Paraflavitalea devenefica: one gene and its partner. The protein of the gene in region 1 interacts with the protein of each later gene in a pairwise test. Links are inferred from orthologs where the notes say so. Each region holds a gene or a part of one and is shown on either strand. Other genes may lie near its edges.

Region 1 (5,525 bases):
ACCTTAATTATCCGTTTTTCGGTAAGCCTTACGATTTCCATCCCCCCTCTGATTATTAGTAGTCCCCGGTAGCATAGGCCTTCCCCCGATAGAAGGCAGATTATTCATTATTCAATTTTTTCTGTATGAAAAACGAAAAAATGCAACCGCTCTATTTATTGATGGTAATCCTTATGCTTATTTGTTTCTTCCACTGCAGTGCCTAATAATAACACCTTTTACAGTGCATCCAATACCTGCTCATCCAGGTGAAGCAGGGAAGGCAGCTTTATATCAGCGGCATCCCATCTTGTCTGGTGTTGCTGATGCTGTGCTGGTATGACTATACACTTCATGCGGGCGGCTTTTACGGCAATCATCCCATTAAAGGAGTCTTCAAAGCAAATACATTCCAGCGGCGATACTTCCAGTGCCCGGGCACAATCCAGGTATACCTGTGGATGTGGTTTACCATAGGGCAATTCTTCTGCGGAGGCAATGGCCTGCAGGTAATCATTGATCTGTAATTTCTCTGCCACTACTTTTACCAGGGCCAGGGGAGAAGAGGTAGCGAGCCCTATCTTGAATCCTTTTTCCTGGAAGAAGGTAAATGCCTGTTTGGCGCCCGGCATGGCAACGCCCCGCTCAGCGATCTTTTCAATGGCCTTTTGTACAATGGTAAGTTCTGCTGCCAGGGAGTGCTGCTTGTCTATATTAAACCAGGTGAACCACCAGTCGACCCACTCCTTTGTACGCAATCCGGTGCTGAAATGATACTGTTCATCGGTGAGGCTAACGCCAAATTGTGCCAGGGTCTCTTTACCGGCCTCCTCCCATAAGGGTTCGGAATCAATGAGCAGGCCGTCCATATCGAAAATAACTGTAGTTGGTTTCATGCGGCGCAAAGATAGGTACCTTCTGCCTTGTTTATTACCTTTGCGGGATGCGTAAATTGAGCATGGACGAACTGAACCGTAAAACGGTGACAGAGTTCAAGGAATCGGACAAAATACCGGTGATCGTGGTGCTGGACAATATCCGGAGTATGCACAATGTGGGCAGTGTTTTCCGGACCGCCGATGCTTTTTTACTGCAAGGCATTTACCTCTGCGGCTATACGCCACAGCCGCCGCACCGTGACATCCATAAAACAGCCCTGGGCGCTACAGAAACCGTGCACTGGAAGTATTTTACTTCCACGCAGGAAGCGGTGCAGGCATTGCGGGAAGCGGGGTACCAGCTTTGGGCGGTGGAGCAGGTAGAAAATAGTATTCCCCTAAACCAGTTTGATGCCAACCAACCAGCCCCCCTGGCTGTTGTATTTGGGAATGAGGTAACCGGCGTGGATGCGGAGGTGATCAAAGCCTGTGATGGTTGTATAGAAATACCCCAGTTGGGTATGAAGCATTCCCTGAATATTTCCGTAGCTGCCGGCATTGTATTGTGGGAACTGGTGCGGACTAAACTGAATATTGAACCCTGAAATTCACGCCATGTCAACCGTTAAGAATTATCTTTCGCTGATCAAGTTCTCCCACACCATCTTTGCGATGCCTTTTGCGCTGATCGGGTTTTCCCTGGGGGTAAGTAATTCATCTTTGTCTTTGTTTTCAACGGAACAATGGAACTTAAATATAACAATCGGATGGGGGCAACAAGCTGCTGCACATGAAAATATACTGATCAAGTTTGCTCTTGTTATTCTCTGTATGGTTTTCGCCCGCAGCGCCGCTATGGCATTCAACCGCTACCTCGACCGGCAGTTTGATGCAAAGAACCCGCGCACTGCCATCCGGGAAATTCCTGCCGGCATTCTGAAAGCTGATCGCGTATTGCTGTTTACTATTGTAAGCAGTCTGTTGTTCATGGTTTGTTGCTGGTTTATTAACCGGCTGTGCTTTTTCCTTTCTCCGGTAGCCTTATTTGTAATTCTTTTTTATAGTTATACGAAACGGTTCACGCCGCTCTGCCACCTGGTGTTGGGGGTGGGGTTGTCGCTGGCGCCTATAGGCGCTTTCCTGGCCGTGACCGGTCATTTTGCCTTATTACCGATACTGTTTTCCCTGGCAGTGATCTTCTGGGTAAGTGGTTTTGATATTATTTATGCTTTGCAGGATGAAGAGTTTGATAAGTCGCAACAGCTTCATTCCATACCTGCTTGGCTGGGCAAAGCAAAAGCGTTAAGGGTATCTGAAGGATTGCATGTATTAAGTGCTGCCTGTGTGATTGCTGCCGGTATTTACGGTGGTTTTCACTGGTTGTATTGGATAGGCATAGCAGTTTTTGTGGGAATGCTTATTTATCAGCATTCTATTGTAAAGCCCAATGACCTGCGCCGGGTGAACCTGGCTTTTATGACGGCTAATGGTATTGCCAGTGTAGTATTTGCAGTGTTTGTGATAGCTGATCTGTTTCTTGCATAACAACTCTAAATTTTTCCATGCCCCGTATACTCTCTATAGATTATGGCCTTAAAAGAACCGGCATCGCAGTAACTGATCCGTTCCAGATCATTGCGTCCGGGCTTACTACTGTCGAATCTCCCAAGCTGATCCCTTTCCTGAAGGATTATTTTTCCAAGGAAACGGTGGAGCTTATTATTATAGGTGAACCCAAGAACTGGGATGATACAGATACCCATGCTACCCCCCTGGTAAAGAAGATCATCGAAAAGCTCAAAAAGGAGTTCCCGGCCATGCCCATTAAAACGGTGGATGAGCGCTATACCTCCAAAATGGCCTCCCAGGCCATGATTGAGATGGGGCTTAAAAAGAAACAGCGCCAGAATAAAGCCCTGGTGGACGAAATTGCCGCCACCATTATGCTGCAGGAATACCTGCAAAGAATGGGTTAAAAAGCGGTCTGGCGACACGCCCGCCTGCTGGCAAAATGGCTTATTTGGCGTATATTTGCCGTTATAACTAGAATTTAATAGTCGAATAATCAAGCATTTAAGTAATTAACGCATGATCCTTCCCATAGTAGCCTACGGAACACCTGTATTACGTGTTGTAAGCAAGGATATTACGCCGGATTATCCCGGTCTTCCCAAATTGATAGAAGATATGTGGGAAACCATGTACGCCAGTAATGGGGTAGGATTGGCTGCTCCGCAGATCAACCGCGATATCCGTCTTTTTGTGGTAGACAGCGCCCAGATCTTTGCCAACCAGGATGAAGATGAGGCGGGAAAATATCCTGATGAGCCGGGTATCAAACAGGTATTCATCAATGCTCATGTAAAAGCGCTCAATGGTAAGGAGTGGGCTTATAATGAGGGATGCCTGAGCATTCCTAAAATACGGGAAGATGTGACCCGCCATGAGGAGGTAACGCTTGAATATGTAGATGAGAATTTCGTTCCCCACACCAAAACATTCAATGGCATAACCGCCCGCGTTATACTGCACGAATATGACCATATTGAGGGAAAGCTATTTATTGACTACCTCAAGCCCCTCAAGCGCAAGCTGCTGAAAGGCAAACTGGATGACATTACGAAAGGTAAAGTGAAGGTGGATTATAAAATGGTGTTTGCAAAGTAAGCGTTTGGCAGGCTGATACATTATTATACCATTGCCTAAATAAGAACGACCGGTTAGTAGGAAAGAGACCATCATAACAGACAGTTTGCTGAACATTGTGTTCAACCTTATAAAGCTGTTTGTTATGAACCGATTTATTACCACCTGTCTGCCCGCAGCAATCCTTTTATTATTCCATACTCTCCCGGTGGCCGGGCAAAACGTAGGCATTGGCACCAATGCGCCTGTCCATAAACTGCATATTGTCGCCAATACGGATACTGCGCTGTATGCCATCAGCAATACAAAAACTGCTGGTAAACTCGTGAATACCAATGCTGCCAATCTTTCCAATACGTTTGAAGTAATTACCCACAGCAATGGCAATATTCCTGATAACACAGGAGGCAATGCCGCTTCTTTCCTAGTAGATAATACCAATAGTGTGAGTGCTGCCGTGAGGGGAGAAGTGAAAACCATCTTCGGCAATTTTGGAGCGGCAGGTGTATTTGGCATTTCTTCTGGTACAGGCGGTTTTGGCGGTTTATTCTATGCCTCCAATACTTCCGGAAATGGCCCTGCCCTGTCAGCCGTTACTCATGGCAATGGCAATGCCATTACAGCCAGTACTACCAAGAATGGCAATAGTATTGAAACCAGTACCAATGGCACCGGCAATGCTTTGTATGCGAGAGTACCTTCTTCTGGTACCGGGCGGGCGGGGCGGTTTGAGATACTTAATGACGATAATAACAATGATGTGGTAACGGTTACCACGGTGGGTAATGGCATAGCAGGTAACTTCAAAGTTGATAGGGTGACCGGAACAAAAGCCGCCGTCAGGGGAGAGGTGATTTCCCAGTTTTCCAATTTTGGTACTGCCGGTATTTATGGCGTATCATCCGGTACCGGCGGTTTTGCAGGTGTGTTCCATGCTTCCAATCCCGCTGGTAATGGTCCGGCCCTGCTTGCCATAGCTAATGGCAATGGCAACGGTATTACTGCCAGTGCTGATAATACCGGGGATGGCGTGGAAACCACCGCCGAAGGCACCGGTAGTGCCCTCTATGCCTATATACCCAATTTCAGCAATGGCCGGGCCGCCCGCCTTATCAATTATAATGACGCTAATGTTAATCCGGTACTTACAGTAGAAACACATAGCAACGGTTCGCTGGCGCTTTTTAAAAGTGGTGATCCTGGTACAGTCAACGTAGCCAGGATCAATTCGGCCGGCAGGGGGTTCTTTAACGGTGGTACGCAGGTTGGTGGCGCCGACGTGGCTGAATACTTTAGTGTAACAGGCCCTGTTCAATCCTATGAGCCCGGTGACGTGCTGGTCATTGCACAGGATGCTGACAGAACAGTAGAAAAATCTGCCGGCGCCTACTCTACACTGGTGGCCGGCGTATATGCTACACGCCCCGGTGTATTGCTTACAGAAGCACATATAGATACCAATCTTGATGATCAGGTGCCTATGGGCGTTATTGGTGTGATCCCCACCAAGGTATGTACAGAAGGAGGCGCCATTAAGCGTGGCGACCTCATCGTAACTTCTTCTATTACGGGTGTAGCTATGAAAGCTGATCCGGATAAAGTAAAAGTAGGACAGGTCATTGGCAAAGCCCTGCAGGATTATAATGGCCAGGGCATTGGCAAGATCAATATATTGGTAAGCATTAAATAACAAAACATTAAGAATATTAGTAAAAGATTGCCTAAGAAAGGTGCCGGCCCGGATGACATTTTGTGCAGAATAGTTACATTGCAGGCATGAAAGTAATGGGTTTTTTATCTGTACTCTTTCTTGGTTATAGTGCTTCGGGTCAAAAGGATACAGCAGTCACGGTGAATAAGAAAGCGATTACCCTGAAAGAGGTGGTCGTGCGCAGCAACCTGAATGTTCCCGCCTTTATTGACCGCGTAAAAGAAGATACCACTTTTTATAAAGCCTTTCGTAACCTGAAGGTGCTGGGTTATACAGCCCTCAACGATATCCGCATGCTGGAAAAGAAGAGC
Region 2 (5,508 bases), on another replicon or contig:
TCTTCTTTGGCTTTGTCTTTACAAGCGAATAAGGCCATGGTGGCTACTGCGGCGAACGTGATTAATGTTTTCTTCATTGAAAGATAGTTTTTGATTATTGTTGTTTAACAAGGGACAAAGTTACATGCCCCCGAGGATGTCCTTGTTATCAAATTTTTATTTTGACAAATACGTATTAGTCACAAACGACGCACCAATGTTACAGTATTTTTTATTTTTTTTGTTTTACCCTGCAGGTTGAATATTTCAGTAAGTATGACGTACACGCCAACTGGTAAGCGTCGCCGGTTATTATCCAGCCCATCCCAGCGAAATATCCCTTGCATGCCCAGGGTGGCGCTGCGGGCAAGATGGCGAACGGGCATCCCTGCTGCGTCAAAGATGGTAATGGAAGCTACATAGCCAGGTTCGGTCATCTGGTACCGGATGTTGGCAAGATCATCAAAACCATCATTATCCGGCGAGAACAGGGACGGTGTAATGGAGACCGTACCCTGGGATTGCAGATCGGCCCTGAACTGGGAGTTTTGAAAGCCCGGTGTTCCAAAGCCGGTTGTAGCGGCTGCAGACATCCAGTTATGGCTGTCCTGTGTGGATTGGCCATAGTCTATTCTTTCCAAAGCAACACCGTCCTGCTCACTGAGCAAGGCAAAGTGCCAGTCACGGTGATAATGCAGCTCATCAATGATCTCGCCCTGCTGGCTGGTGATGGCCAGGATGCCCTGATCATCGGGAAGGGTCGGCAGGGATGCTAATTCTATTATGTCTGCAGGCTCTCTGATGCTAAAACGTTGCCGTAGCCATGCTGCATTCTCTGTGAGTACAAGGTATTGTCCGGGAAAAAGCAACCGGGAGATGGTGCTTAGTTGCTGTATGCCTGATAAGGCGCCATTCCCGGAACGACCGGCCACGTATAGTTGTTTCAGGTCCACAATGCTGCCGCTGCGGTTATATAGCTCAATATAATCGTAACCACCGGATGGCGGATTAAACAGCAATTCGTTGATGATGACCGTCCGGGCAACCGGTGGGGCAGGCAGCCCGGCCTTTGCCTTGTTGAGCATACCAATCGCATTACCGCTGCAATCCATCACATTTCGCACGGTGAGCTGGTATACCTGGTCTGTTCTGATGGGCGATGCCAGTTTGAGCATTACTTCATTGAATAGTGGCGACACCGGCTCTGCAGCCACCGGAGCGCCCACAGCATGATCCAGGTGGTAATGACCGGGTGTTGCCGCCATAGTACTATCCAGCGACTCATCAAATACGACCACGATGGTTACACTGTCAATGGTCCAGGTCCTGAGCAGTGCCGGCGGCAACTGATCACTGTTGTTCGCATTTACGGAATTTTGCCTTCCGGGCGTACCGCCACTATGGTGTATGGCTGCGGTCCAGTTGCCGGCGCCAGTGCAAGGGTTGCGCGGATCAATGATCTCCAGTGCCCAGCCACCTGTTGCTTTTACAGGATTACTGTACCATTGGCCGCTATAAGCAACTGCATGTATGCTATTCCCCTCCGGGGCATAGAGGGTAATGAGATCCGCCTCGTTGTTCAGTGAAGGGAAGTTACTCACGCCAATTGTTCTGCCGAACTCAGCATAGGAAGACACCGCCGCATTGGGGCATATAATGACAAAGCTGTCTGGCTGTATTTCGATGTCGGTATTGATGGTAGCGGTAGAAGTGCCATCACTCAGCTTCCAGCCACGCAGGTTAATAACCCGGGCGGAGTTGTTTTTTAGTTCTACAAATTCATGATTGGGCAGGCTTACCGGGGGTGCGGGATCGGGTAATAGTTCTGTTATGATGATATCGAACCGTTGGGCAGTTTGCGCCTGCAGCGCAAGCTGTGGCAGCAACAGTAAAGCAAGCAGTCTTACAGTCATTGGTTATGTTTTTCAGCCGACATGACGGTTAGCATGAACCGCATTGGAAGGGATGAAAATAAGGATCAAACATTAAATAATAAAATAATGTTTTAGGAAGGCAACAAGGCATTGAAGCATCAGGCAACGAGGGGAAGCGGTGGCTGTGAATCGTGGGCAGGGGATGGATTTTTGAGAATTTGCAATGAACGCAGGCCATGGTTTAAGAATTGACACTGAAAGCGCTATTTTCTTCTTTTTTTAATAAAAATTTGTGTATTCTGTATTTGCTGACTACTTTTGCCCCTCGTTATGCAAAAAATGATGAAACATACAAAGCGCACGAAGAAGCATTCCATACAATGGGAAGGTTGAGTACTGCTTTGTATAACAAGATATTCAAAAAGGCCTTCCCCCACAGGAAGGCCTTTTTGTTTGGGCTTTGCGTAATGAAGAGCAATCAAGGGGGCCTTTGACAGGCTCCTTTAGATCAGGGTGAGCCGCCCTTTGAGGGCGACCCACCCTTCGACAGGCTCAGGGTGACATAAGACTTTATTGTTAAACATAAACAAGCAATCAACAAACCATGAAAGTTGCAGTAGTAGGCGCCACCGGCCTTGTAGGCACAAAGATGTTACAGGTACTGGCCGAACGTAATTTCCCCGTAACAGAACTGATTCCCGTAGCATCTGAAAGATCAGTAGGTAAGGAAGTTGAATTCAAGGGTAAGCAATACAAGATCGTCAGCATGACGGATGCCATTGCCGCCAGGCCTGCTGTAGCTATTTTTTCCGCAGGTGGCAGCACTTCCCTGGAGTGGGCCCCCAAGTTTGCTGAAGCCGGTATTACTGTTATTGACAATTCTTCTGCCTGGCGCATGGACCCCACCAAGAAGCTGGTTGTTCCGGAGGTGAATGCAGATGCGCTGGGAAAGGATGATAAGATCATTGCGAATCCCAATTGCTCTACCATTCAAATGGTAGTAGCCCTGAATCCACTGCACAAGAAGTATGGCATTAAGCGTATTGTAGTATCTACTTACCAAAGTGTAACGGGTACCGGTAAGAAAGCCGTAGACCAACTGATGGGTGAGCGCGCCAAAGCAGAGAAAGGCAGCAACGCTGAGTACCCTATGGCCTATAAGTATCCTATTGACCTGAATGTGATCCCCCAGATCGATGTATTCCTAGATAACGGGTATACCAAGGAAGAGATGAAGATGGTGAATGAGACGAAGAAGATTATGCGTGATGATGCTATCCGGGTTACTGCCACTACGGTGCGTATTCCGGTGATGGGCGGACACAGTGAGAGCGTAAATGTGGAGTTTGCAGATGATTACACCCTCGATGAGGTGCGTGGTTTACTGAGCAATGCGCCTGGTGTGGTACTGGTGGATGAGCCTGCTGCCCAACAATACCCTATGCCGAAGGATGCACACGACCGGGATGAGGTGTTTGTAGGCCGTCTGCGCCGTGATGAAACACAGCCCAAGACCCTTAATATGTGGGTAGTAAGTGATAACCTGCGTAAAGGCGCTGCCACGAACGCGGTACAGATTGCAGAATACCTGGTTTCAAAGAAACTGTTATAAGTCATATATAACCCGCAGCGTCCCCTTCGGGAGACACTGCGGAGAATTCAAATTGAAGCGAGAGACGCTGCGGAGAATTTTTTAGAAGTTTTATCAAGGGAACGTATAGCCATTTCCCGGTCCCGCTTCGGCGGGACTTTTGTTTTAAGGGCTTCGACAGGCTCAGCCTGACACGCCAACTTACTCGTCCAGTGCGCGGTTAAGGAATGCGAGTAAGGGTTGCAGGGCCTCGAATGCTGCTACTGTTTTCTTTACAAGGCCCTCTGAAGTAAGTTCGCTGTCCTTAATGCTCTGCATGGCCAGCCAGCTTTTGAGTTTCAGGAACTCTCCGGCAGGGTTGTCTTTTTCGAATCCCTGGGGCACACGGGTGAGCGCTACATCTTCCCCCTGGTATAAATCTCCATATATGCCCTTGAATTTCTTATTGTTGATGATCTTTTTAAATTCATCAAAGCAGTAGTCTATTTCCTGCCTTATTTTCTTTGTTTCCGGTGGCATGGGCATCCAGAGGCCGCCGCCTACAAAGCTTTCGCCCGGCTCACAATGAAAGTAGTACCCGGCATAGATGGATCTTTTACCTCCCCGGTTGATGCTGGCCCCGAAGTTGGTCTTGTAGGGACTTTTATTTTTGGAGAAGCGAACGTCGCGATTGATGCGGAACATACAGCTTTTGGCAGTCAATTCTTTGATGCTGCTATCCTGTTTGCCCTGTTTATCTATAACGGCCTGGATGAATTGTTCGAAGTTCTTTTTGGCGGCTTCATATTGCGGGCGGTGGGCATCGAACCAGGATTTATCATTGTTCTTTTTGAGGTCTTTCAGGAATTTAATGGTTGCAGGCAACAGCATGGTATACTTTTTATTTAAAGGTATGTAGCAGTGAGGAGGCAACAAAAAAAGATAAGTGGTGTGTAGATGTTCGCTCACATCTGTACACACCACTTATGCTAGTTTACCGGTAGAGGGATCTAGATCCTACCCCAGTTCTCACCACTTTTAATGCGGTACATGGTCATCTCACTGACCCCATATTTTTCCGCGAGTTTTTTAATGGTGATTTTCCGGTTCTTGTCTGTAAGGACTTTTTTGATGCTCTTCACCTGATTGGCATTCAGCTTAAGGCCTTCAGTGCGGTTGGCCTGCACTTTTTTGTAAGCGATCTTGGCCGGGCTGTTTTGCTGGTGACTGATCATTTCTTCCAGTGAAGCCCATTTCAGGTTCTTCACTGTGTTGTCGAGCTTGTTGTGATTCAGGTGAATCACATACTTGTTTTTCGCCGAAGGTTTGCCGAGGAATAACCGGGCAATTTCACGGTGAATGTAGAGGGTGCCATTGTTTCCGGGTCTGTGCAGGTTCAGTGTCCGGTAGCCGGTGGTTAATGAACCTTGCAACAATTTACCATCTTCAATAACATCATCTGTGTAGCTGGCTATGCGGCCGTGTGATGACAGCGCATACTTTTTTCTAAGGTGTTTCCAGCCTGGAAACTGCAAGGGTTTCCACACCTCGTTGGGGAGTTTTTTTATCATCGCCTTTTCCTTTTGGCTAAAGTTACAAAAAAAGATATGCGAAAATCAAATCATTTGTAAGAAAGATTGAATTAGCGGTTAACCAAGCTCAGGAATTCGGCTTCATTAATGATCTTTATTGAAGTGATCTTTTTGGCTTTCTCTAATTTGGAACCAGCCTCTTCGCCAGCCACCAGATAATTGAGCTTGCTGCTCACGCTACCCAGGAGTTTACCTCCGTTAGCTTCCACCAAAGCCTCTGCCTCATTGCGTTTCAGCGTAGGCAGGGTACCGGTAAACAAAAACGTTTGTCCCGTGAGGTTGCCGTCGGCCACGAGATCTTTTTTATCATTTTTCAGCTTCAACCCCAATGCTTCAAGCTGTTGTAGCATATGAATGTTGTCCGGATTATGGAAAAACTGATATATGCTACCAGCTACTTTAGGCCCTACATCTTCGAGGTTTTTGAGATCTTCAAGAGAAAATTGAGCAAAATCAAGTAAATGCTTTACTGCATGGGCAAGGGTTTTAGCGG

What was found.
Region 2: the proteins of def (region 1) and HB364_RS04270 interact in binary tests that used the Escherichia coli proteins (3 or more experiments, as listed by UniProt). The link is inferred for Paraflavitalea devenefica from one-to-one orthologs.

What each region holds. Positions count from the first base shown.
Region 1 is NZ_JAARML010000004.1:761,714-767,238, reverse strand. What follows is about bases 1,893-4,734. They hold def (peptide deformylase), read left to right. Parts: upstream 1,893-2,945; coding sequence 2,946-3,524; downstream 3,525-4,734. Other genes in these bases: HB364_RS24595 (hypothetical protein), read left to right, coding at 3,649-4,734; ruvX (Holliday junction resolvase RuvX), read left to right, coding at 2,420-2,833; HB364_RS24610 (UbiA-like polyprenyltransferase), read left to right, coding at 1,893-2,402. Also shown: hexitol phosphatase HxpB, read right to left, coding at 219-875; HB364_RS24615 (RNA methyltransferase), read left to right, coding at 923-1,462; more of HB364_RS24610, read left to right, coding at 1,473-1,892; more of HB364_RS24595, read left to right, coding at 4,735-5,193; HB364_RS24590 (hypothetical protein), read left to right, coding at 5,280-5,525. UniProt on the Escherichia coli protein: Removes the formyl group from the N-terminal Met of newly synthesized proteins. Requires at least a dipeptide for an efficient rate of reaction. N-terminal L-methionine is a prerequisite for activity but the enzyme has broad specificity at other positions.
Region 2 is NZ_JAARML010000001.1:1,065,567-1,071,074, forward strand. The notes cover bases 1,637-4,461. They hold HB364_RS04270 (aspartate-semialdehyde dehydrogenase), read left to right. Parts: upstream 1,637-2,457; coding sequence 2,458-3,465; downstream 3,466-4,461. Other genes in these bases: HB364_RS04265 (lamin tail domain-containing protein), read right to left, coding at 1,637-1,892; HB364_RS04275 (DUF2461 domain-containing protein), read right to left, coding at 3,646-4,314; HB364_RS04280 (helix-turn-helix domain-containing protein), read right to left, coding at 4,434-4,461. In the rest of the region: HB364_RS04260 (hypothetical protein), read right to left, coding at 1-77; more of HB364_RS04265, read right to left, coding at 180-1,636; more of HB364_RS04280, read right to left, coding at 4,462-4,994; NAD-dependent DNA ligase LigA, read right to left, coding at 5,066-5,508.